Regions from separate parts of the Chitinophaga agri genome, predicted to be linked through region 1. Evidence: riboswitches for the same ligand, from Rfam matches in the RefSeq annotation. Region 1 holds a riboswitch; the other holds the start of a gene.
The links. A riboswitch is a leader RNA that binds a small molecule or an ion and turns the genes downstream of it on or off. The one in region 1 is predicted to bind S-adenosylmethionine.
Positions count from the first base shown of each region.

Region 1 (4,432 bases):
ATAGCGTTAGTGAAGCGCGCGCGCAGGCCTGCCGGTGCTGCCCGTTATTTTTTGATCAGGCGCAGGTAGTCATCTATTGTCGCCTTGATCAGTGTTTTGCTTTGATCATCAGGCAGATGCATCACCTTGATCCGTTCTCTGATGTATAGTGAGATCAGTCCATGTCCGAAAGCCCAGATCGATAGCGCTGCCGTGTGCAGATCCGGATAACGTAACTGATCCATCACAGGAGTCAGCACCTCAACAAGGAAGGCAAATGACTCATCACAGTTTGGCCAGTCGTTTTCGTCTACCGCGTTCATAGGCGAACGAAGAATGAACATCAGGTCATACAGGTCCGGGTGCTCGAAACCGAAGTTGACGTAAGCATGCAGTAATTGCTCCAGTCTTTCCATGGGATCAGTCGCTGTTGTATAATGCATAAAGGCAACATACAGCTGCGCAAATGCCTGCCCCTGCACTTCATATAACAACTCGTCCTTGTCTTTATAGTAAAGGTAAATGGTCGCAGGGCTGTACTCTATTTTCTCGGCGATGTTCCTGATGGATGTCTTCTCATAACCATCGTTAATGAACATCTCCATAGCAGTACTGATAATGCGTTTCCGCATTTCCTGTTTTTCCCTTTCCTTCCGGTCACTAATTCCCATAACAATTTCTTTACAATGCAAATTTAATGAACAGTGTTTATAAAATAAAATAAAATTAATAGTTTTACGTCACTATCTTATAACAAAAGACACCTTACATGGTCAGCACTACATCAAATCTATCAGAATCAGCAGTTTACACAATTTTAGGAGCAGGAGGGGTGATCGCCAGGGAATTAACGGCCGTGTTACTGGAACACGGTAAACAGGTGCGTTTGGTAAGCCGGCGGGGACAGCCGGAGCAGGGGGTGACCAATGTGATGGCGGCGGATATGCTCGACCCGCTGCAAACAAGGAGGGCCGTCAGCGGTTCAGCCGTCGTTTTTCTGTGTGTCGGACTGAAATACGATCACAAGGTGTGGCAGGACGCCTGGCCTAAAATTATTCAGAACGTGATCCATGCCTGCAGCGAAGGAGGTATTCCGCTCATCTTTTTTGACAATGTGTACATGTATGGACTTGTAGATGGTAAAATGACCGAGGATACGCCTTATAACCCACGGAGTAAAAAAGGAGAGATCAGGGCCCTTGTAGCCCGTAAGATCATGGATAGGGTGAGTGAAGGCCGGCTGACCGCCACCATTGCCCGGGCGGCTGATTTCTACGGTCCCGGCGCGAGCGCCACCGGCGTGCTGAACATGATGGTGATAGATAAACTGGCAAAAGGACAAACCGCCAACTGGATCGGGAATGATCACGTGCCACATAGCTATACCTACACTCCCGATGCCGGCAGGGCATTGTATATGCTGGCTACAGATGCATCGACCTATAACCAGGTATGGCACCTGCCCACCACCAATCCTGCACCTAACGGTAAGGAATATGTGGAGATGATCGCAGCTGCTTTACACACAAAGCCGAAATACACAAAGCTCAACAGCTTCATGATCAGGCTGGCCGGGTTCTTTAACACCACTGTCGCCGAAGTCCACGAGATGATGTATCAGACCACACACCCTTACCTGTTCGACAGTACGAAGTTTGAGAAGCATTTTCATTTTACTCCCACTGCCTACAAAGATGGTATTGAACAGATCATAAAAGCGTATAAAAGCTGAAAAAAAATTTGGTGATATAAGTTTTCCGTTTATATCTTTGCACCAGTTCTTTAAGTTTCTTATCAAGAAAGGCAGAGGGAAATGGCCCTGTGAAGCCTTAGCAACCATCCGGAACCACCAAACCGGAAAGGTGCTACATCCACCCCGCATCGCGGGAAAGATAAGTCAGTAGGTTTGATCGATATTTACTCAAAATATATTCAACTCACCTGGCTACCAGGTGAGTTTTTTTGTTTTAAGACCTCCCTGTCGCTATCTGCTCTTCTCTGATAAGTTCCCCTAAGGAACCTGTTTATTCAACAATTTTCATCAAACTTAAAAACACAAAGAGATGAGCACAATCACACAACTGATCCATTCTATTCCCGTAGACCCACAGACCGGCGCCATCGCAGTGCCCATCTACCAGACTTCCACCTTTGTACAGGAAGCGCCCGGCGTTAACAAGGGCTATGACTATGCACGTACCAATAACCCGACCCGCGAAACACTGGAGAAGATCGTTGCCCAGCTGGAAGACGGCGCCACGGGTATTGCTTTTTCCAGCGGTCTTGCCGCCATTGACGCTATCCTGAAACTGTTGCAGTATGGAGACGAGATCGTCGCTGTAGATGATATTTACGGAGGTGCCTTCCGGTTATTCAATAAAGTATACCAGAAGTTCGGCATCAAAGTAACCTATGTTGATACTTCGGATGTGCAGGCGGTATTCAATGCCATCACTCCCAGGACAAAGCTCATATGGCTGGAAACGCCTACCAATCCCACCCTGAAGATCTCCGACATTGCCGCACTGGCAAAGATCGCCGCTGCCAGCAAATGCCTCTTCTGTGTAGACAATACCTTCGCCTCTCCCGTGCTGCAACAGCCGTTAAATTTAGGTGCCGATATCGTTATTCACAGTGCTACCAAATATCTCGGCGGACATAGCGACCTGATAGCCGGCGTAGTAGTGACCAAAACGCCCGAACTGGGTGCCGAGATAAAATTCTATCAGAACGCCTGTGGCGCCATCCTCTCGCCATTCGACAGCTTCCTGCTGATCCGTGGTATAGAGACCCTGCATCTGCGTGTAAGGCAGCATTGTAGTAATGCTCAGCAGATAGCAGCATACCTGGCGATACATCCATTGGTAGACAAAGTTTTCTACCCTGGACTACCGTCCCATCCCGGACATGAAATTGCAAAGAAACAGGCCAAAGGTTTCGGTGGTATTGTCTCCTTTACCCTGAAAGAAGACACGGAGGCGGCTGCACTGGCGTTTGTGACGTCCACGCAGTTGTTTAAACTGGCAGAAAGCCTGGGCGGTATTAAAAGCCTGCTATGTCACCCGGCAGGAATGACGCATAAATCCATCCCCGGCGAAACCCGCAGAGCGGCCGGAGTAGCGGATAGTCTCATCCGTTTGTCCGTCGGACTGGAAGAACCGGCCGACCTCCTTTCAGACCTTGATCTTGCCTTTCATAAAATTCAGCAGGCGACCGGGTCTGTTTTAAGTCTATAGTTTCGTAGTTTGCAGTTCCGGATGATCCAAACTGCAAATTGTTAACTATGTTAAAACCGATGTTATTCAGTGTTTGTCTTTCCGCTATATGTTTGTATACCAATGCGCAGGACAACACATCATTTATAATTAAAGATGTTACGCTGATTGACGGGAGCGGGCAGCCTGCCCGTTCTAATGTCAGTCTTGTGGTCAGCGATGATACGATCGCGGCCATATTACCCGCTGGCATCAACTATCCTGTGAAAGTTGCGGAAGAGATCAACGGGGCAGGCAAAACGATCATGCCATTGATGGTTGATGCCCATTGTCATGTAGGTATCCTCAAAGGCACTACGATCGCCAGCCAGCACTTCACTCCCGACAATGTTTCCCGTCAGCTGAATAAATATCTCCAATACGGTATCGGTACCGTGTTAAGTCTCGGTACGGACCAGCCACAGGGTTTCATGCTCCGTGATGCCTCCCGTGCTGACATGCTGGGAGGGGCTTCCTATTATACTGCTGGTTTTGGCTTCGGCGTGCCCCGTGGTACACCACCGGCGGCCTTTGGCCCGAGCATCCTCCGTCCGGGTAGTGCAGATGAGGCCCTGCAGCAAATGCAGCACCTCGTTACCCTGAAACCTGATTTTATCAAGATCTGGGTAGATGGTGCCCCCCGTATGCTCCCCGAGATCTATCGGGCGATCATCACTGAAGCACATGCCAACAATATCAAAGTAGCCGCCCACGTTTACTACCTGGAAGATGCACGTCAGCTGGTAGATGCCGGTATTGACGTACTCGCCCACAGCATCCGTGACCAGGAGGTGGATGATGCACTGATCAGGGCCATGAAGCTGAAGAACGTGTTTTATATCCCCACCCTCTGTATAGAAGAATTCGGACTGGTCTATGGCGCCGCCAGCCCCGGATGGTTCACTGACCCTTTTTTCGTGCGTTCCCTGGAACCAGGTGCATGGGACCTGCTGAACAGCGACGCCTATCGCAAACAACAGCAGGAAGATAAGGACAGGGACCGTAAGATCAGGGCCTTTGCGATCGCGAAAACCAATCTGCATAAAATGGACAGCGCCGGTGTGAAGATCGCTATGGGCACTGATTCAGGCGCACAACCAGTCAGGGCGCAGGGCTTCTCCGAACACCGGGAATTACAGCTGATGACAGCAGCCGGCATTCCTGCTGTAAAAGCGATCAGTTATGCCAGCCGGAATGGT
Region 1 is NZ_CP048113.1:885,343-889,774, forward strand. It holds gene GWR21_RS03295 (TetR/AcrR family transcriptional regulator) at 45-650, opposite strand; gene GWR21_RS03300 (NAD-dependent epimerase/dehydratase family protein) at 749-1,711, shown strand; SAM riboswitch class I at 1,768-1,878, shown strand; gene GWR21_RS03305 (trans-sulfuration enzyme family protein) at 2,043-3,215, shown strand; gene GWR21_RS03310 (amidohydrolase family protein) at 3,263-4,432, shown strand, end outside.

Region 2 (4,432 bases), 2.6 Mb from region 1:
TCCAGCAATACACCGTTGTATTCATTATAAACATCGTACAGCAGATTATGTTCACGGATGAGGTGAGGTAATACGTACGCGTTTACATGGCCATTCTGTCTGCGACAGTTACCGATCAGTTTGATGGTGCAGTTACGCTGTTTGGCAAACTGGATATCAAAGTCGTTCAGGTGATGGATACCGAAGTTGAACACTTCTTCAGGTTTGACAAAAGTGCCAAAAGCATGCAGTAGCAGAATAACTATCTTGAACTTAGGATCATATCCTTCGATATCGAGGGTCGGATCTGTTTCTGCGAAGCCCTTATCCTGTGCTTGTTGCAGCGCAGTTTCAAAGCTCAGATTATCTTCAAATATTTTGGTGAGGATGTAGTTGGTGGAACCGTTACAGATACCTTCTACAGCATTCAGCAGGTCATTGTCATAGTATTCTTCCAGGTTACGGATAATAGGAATACTTGCACAGCTGGAAGCTTCATAGAGGAAAGGAACTTTGTTCTCTACCTGCAGTTGATATAGCGCAGGCAGGTTTTCAGCGATCATACGTTTGCTGGCGCTTACTACAGCTTTGCCATTACGCAGTGCCGTACTTACTATTTCGAAAGCTGCCTCTGTTTCATTGATCAATTCTACTACAACGTCGATGGTTGGATCGTTGAGAATTTCGTTCTTATCGGTAGTGAAATAACTGGCGTCAATAGGACGTGGTTTGTTGGGGTCTTTAATACATATCTTTTTGATACGGGCATTGATACCTTTTGTTCTGTTGAGTACCTCGTATAACCCTTGTCCCACGACACCAAATCCGAAAATGCCTAAATTGATGATTTTGTTTTCCATGTTCTATACTTAGTGCTTATACTTCCTTTTGTGCAGCTGGTTGATAAAGCATTGCTGCGATATGATGAATAATATAGTTACTGATTGTTTGTCTCTGGCAGGTCCGTTGTTATTGCAGTACGGTCATCTGTTTTCCTGCAGGCAGATTGAGTTTGTCAAGTGCCTGTTTAAGGTCATTGATGAGATCTTCTGCGTCTTCTATTCCTACTGAGAGGCGGATACAGGAGTCAGGTAAGCCGGTTTTCCTGCGGAAATCTTCTGGTATGTTGCGATGAGTCATGGTAGCCGGATGGTCCAGCATGCTTTTGACACCACCGAAGCTTTCAGCGAGTTTGAACAGTTTGGTGGCATTTACAACACGGATGGCGTTTTTGATATTGTCATTTTTCAGAGAGAAGCTGACAAGTGCGCCATATTGCTTTTGTTGCTTACGTGCAATGTGGTGGTTTTTGTGTGTGCTGAGACCCGGATAAAACACTTTATCTATTGCAGGATGGGCAGTGAGCCAGGTGGCGATAGCCATGGCATTGCTGCATTGTTTATCCAGGCGAAGGCTGAGTGTTTCGATGCCTCTGATAGTGAGCCAGGCTTCAAACGGACTGAGTATACTGCCGGAAATATTCTGGTTAAAGCGCAGCTGGTCGGCGAGCGCTTTCGAATTTACGACTACGAGACCGGCAATGACATCTGTATGTCCTGCCAGATACTTTGTAGCACTGTGTATAATAATATCAGCACCCAGTGGCATTGGCTGCTGGAGAAGCGGCGTGCAGAGGGTGTTATCTACTACCAGCAGAATATTGTGCTGCTTTGCTATTTTGCTGATAGATTTAATATCTGATATACGTAATGTAGGGTTGGTTGGAGATTCCAGCCAGATCATTTTTGTATTGGGCGTGATCGCAGCCAGTACTTTATCAGTGTTGCTGGTATCTACGAAATTAGCTTTGATACCGAAGCGTTCAAACATATGCTGGAACATCTGAAAAATACCGCCATAAGTGTCTTCCACAGCCATAATTTCATCACCGCTTTTCAGCAGTTTCATTACAGCGTCAATAGCGGCCATACCACTTGCGAAAGCGAAGCCGGCGTGCCCTTCTTCGAGATTGCAGATCAGGTTTTCGAGTACTTTGCGGGTAGGATTATTGGCACGGGAGAACTCGAAGCCTTTGTTGATCCCCGGAGATTCCTGCACAAAAGTGGAGGTTTGGTAGATGGGAACGGATATGGCGCCCGTTAACTCATCTACAGGGATGCTGTGCAATAATTGAGTCGCTATTTTCAATCTTCAAAGTAATTATACGGTTAGTAAACCCTGGTTGGCATATGCACAATCAGACATTCATTCAGCCAGATAACTACCAGAACGGGCATAAAAAAAGCCCTTCCGTTGTTGGAAGAGCCTTCAAGTATTTTATTACAGTGAATTTCAATCTCTGCCAACTTATCTTCCCTCGGTTATTGTGTAACCGGGGCCGGAATTAGCACCTTTCCCTACGTTTCTGCAGGTTGGTTGCTAAGGCATCGCAGGGCCAAGTCCCTCCGCCTTTCTGGATAAGTCATGTGTAAGAACTGGTTGCAAAGTTAAGGGTACTTTTATCAAATTTCCAAATGGCTCCATTTTAATTTTTTTTCATGTACCTGTTTTTTTATTAATTTGACAGAGATTGTCAGTAGTTTAATTATTCTGTTAACCAACCAATTATGACCATTGTGAATGTTGATCCGTTCATGTCAGAAGAGCTGTTTCAGCATATCTGGCAATTCCGTTTATTTACGCAGTCAGGACTGACCACGCTGGAAGGAGATCCTGTACAGATTGATCACACGGGGCAGTTAAACCGGCATGCGGGACCTGATTTTACCGGTGCACGTATCCGTATTGGCACTACATTATGGGTGGGCAATGTGGAAATGCACCTGAAGACATCTGACTGGTTCAGGCACGGGCATCAGTATAATCTGCAATATCGCAATGTCGTATTGCATGTTGTATTTGAGCATGATATGGAAGGCGTCAGCACACATGGTATTCCTGTGCTGCAGCTACAGCATTGTATTCCCCGGTTATTACTCCAACGTTATAAAGGACTGTGGCAGTCGGCTGCCTATGTGCCCTGTGCCGGGTCAGTACAGGAGGTGTCCTCACTGGTGTGGACCGGTTGGAAGGACCGGTTACTGATTGAGCGGCTGGAGCAAAAGACTGTATTATTCCGATCCTGGTTAGTGCAAACACAATATAACTGGGAAGAAGTATGCTACAGGGCGCTGGCCAGAGGTGCAGGATCGCCTGTGAACGGAGAGGTATTCCTGGCACTGGCACATTCGCTTCCCTATAAACTACTGTTGCGGCATCAACATGACCAGGGGCAGCTGGAGGCTTTGCTGTTCGGACAGGCTGGTATGTTGGGCATGGGGAGGCGGGCAGGAGACGATATACGTCAGGGGGACGTAATAGGAGGTATGCCGCCGGATAAGCGCAGGAATTTAGGTGAAGATGAGGTGGACCTGATGGTGTCAAATGGCTGTTTATCAATCGATAAAGGAGTGTGTGGGAAACAGGTGCTTCCGGGGATCACTGATATAGATACGGGTACCACCAGCCGTGAAAAAAGCAGGATCATCCCGGATGACTATATGGTGTATCTGCAGCGGGAATATGCTTATCTCCGGCATAAATATAAACTCGCCCCGCTTGATGAACAACGCTGGAAATGGTTACGGATGCGACCTGCATCTTTTCCCAGTATGAAAATAGCCGCTATGGCTGCGTTATTGCACCATCAAAGGCGCTTATTCTCTGCCATGCTGGACGCGCCTGATGTGAAACATCTGGAAAGTATGTTATCTGTATCTCCGTCTGATTACTGGAAGACGCATTACCGGTTTGGAAAGCCAGTACGACGAACAAGTATGCCAGGCAGGACTGCAGTACATAATATGTTGATCAATACAGTATTACCGTTATTATACATGTATGGGAAAGAAAAGAAAGATGCAGTCTTTCAGGAGAAGATCATTTCTTTTATGGGACAGTTGCCGGCGGAGGACAATCATGTGATGCGGGCATGGAAGGCCTTGCATATCAATGCCGGATCGGCAGGCGAAACGCAGGCGTTATTGCAGTTGAAACAGGCATATTGTGAGCAAAAAAGATGTCTGCAATGTGCAATAGGAGCAAAGCTGTTAAGGAGTGGAATTGCGTAGGAGCAAATCTCTGTAACCATTTTCTCATCCAGGCGTTATATATACATGGACGTGGGTTTACAAAGAAAAACAAATTTACACATGAAAGAAAAAACGTGTAGGTTTGTAACAGCAGGCATACCAATATAATGTCCCTTGCGTTTATATAGCATAGCCCGGAGGCTATACTCCCTTAACTAAACAAATCTACACAGGTGAAAAGACTATACTTATCCTTGCTTTTAGTGGCCATGGCGGGTGGTTTGTATGCCCAGACTTCCAATACTGATGCTCCTTCAAAAAAGCAGCAGCGGGAAGAACGCAAGTTGAAGCGTATTTCATTGTTTAAACAGCTGGAAGAAGGAGAGAATCTATATCAAAGGGAATTTTCAATGGGTGGCCGT
Region 2 is NZ_CP048113.1:6,297,756-6,302,187, forward strand. It holds gene GWR21_RS25280 (homoserine dehydrogenase) at 1-839, opposite strand, end outside; gene GWR21_RS25285 (trans-sulfuration enzyme family protein) at 949-2,127, opposite strand; SAM riboswitch class I at 2,284-2,403, opposite strand; gene GWR21_RS25290 (DUF2851 family protein) at 2,547-4,049, shown strand; gene GWR21_RS25295 (hypothetical protein) at 4,244-4,432, shown strand, end outside.
Region 2: another riboswitch for S-adenosylmethionine. It lies ahead of GWR21_RS25285 (trans-sulfuration enzyme family protein); the one in region 1 lies ahead of GWR21_RS03305 (trans-sulfuration enzyme family protein).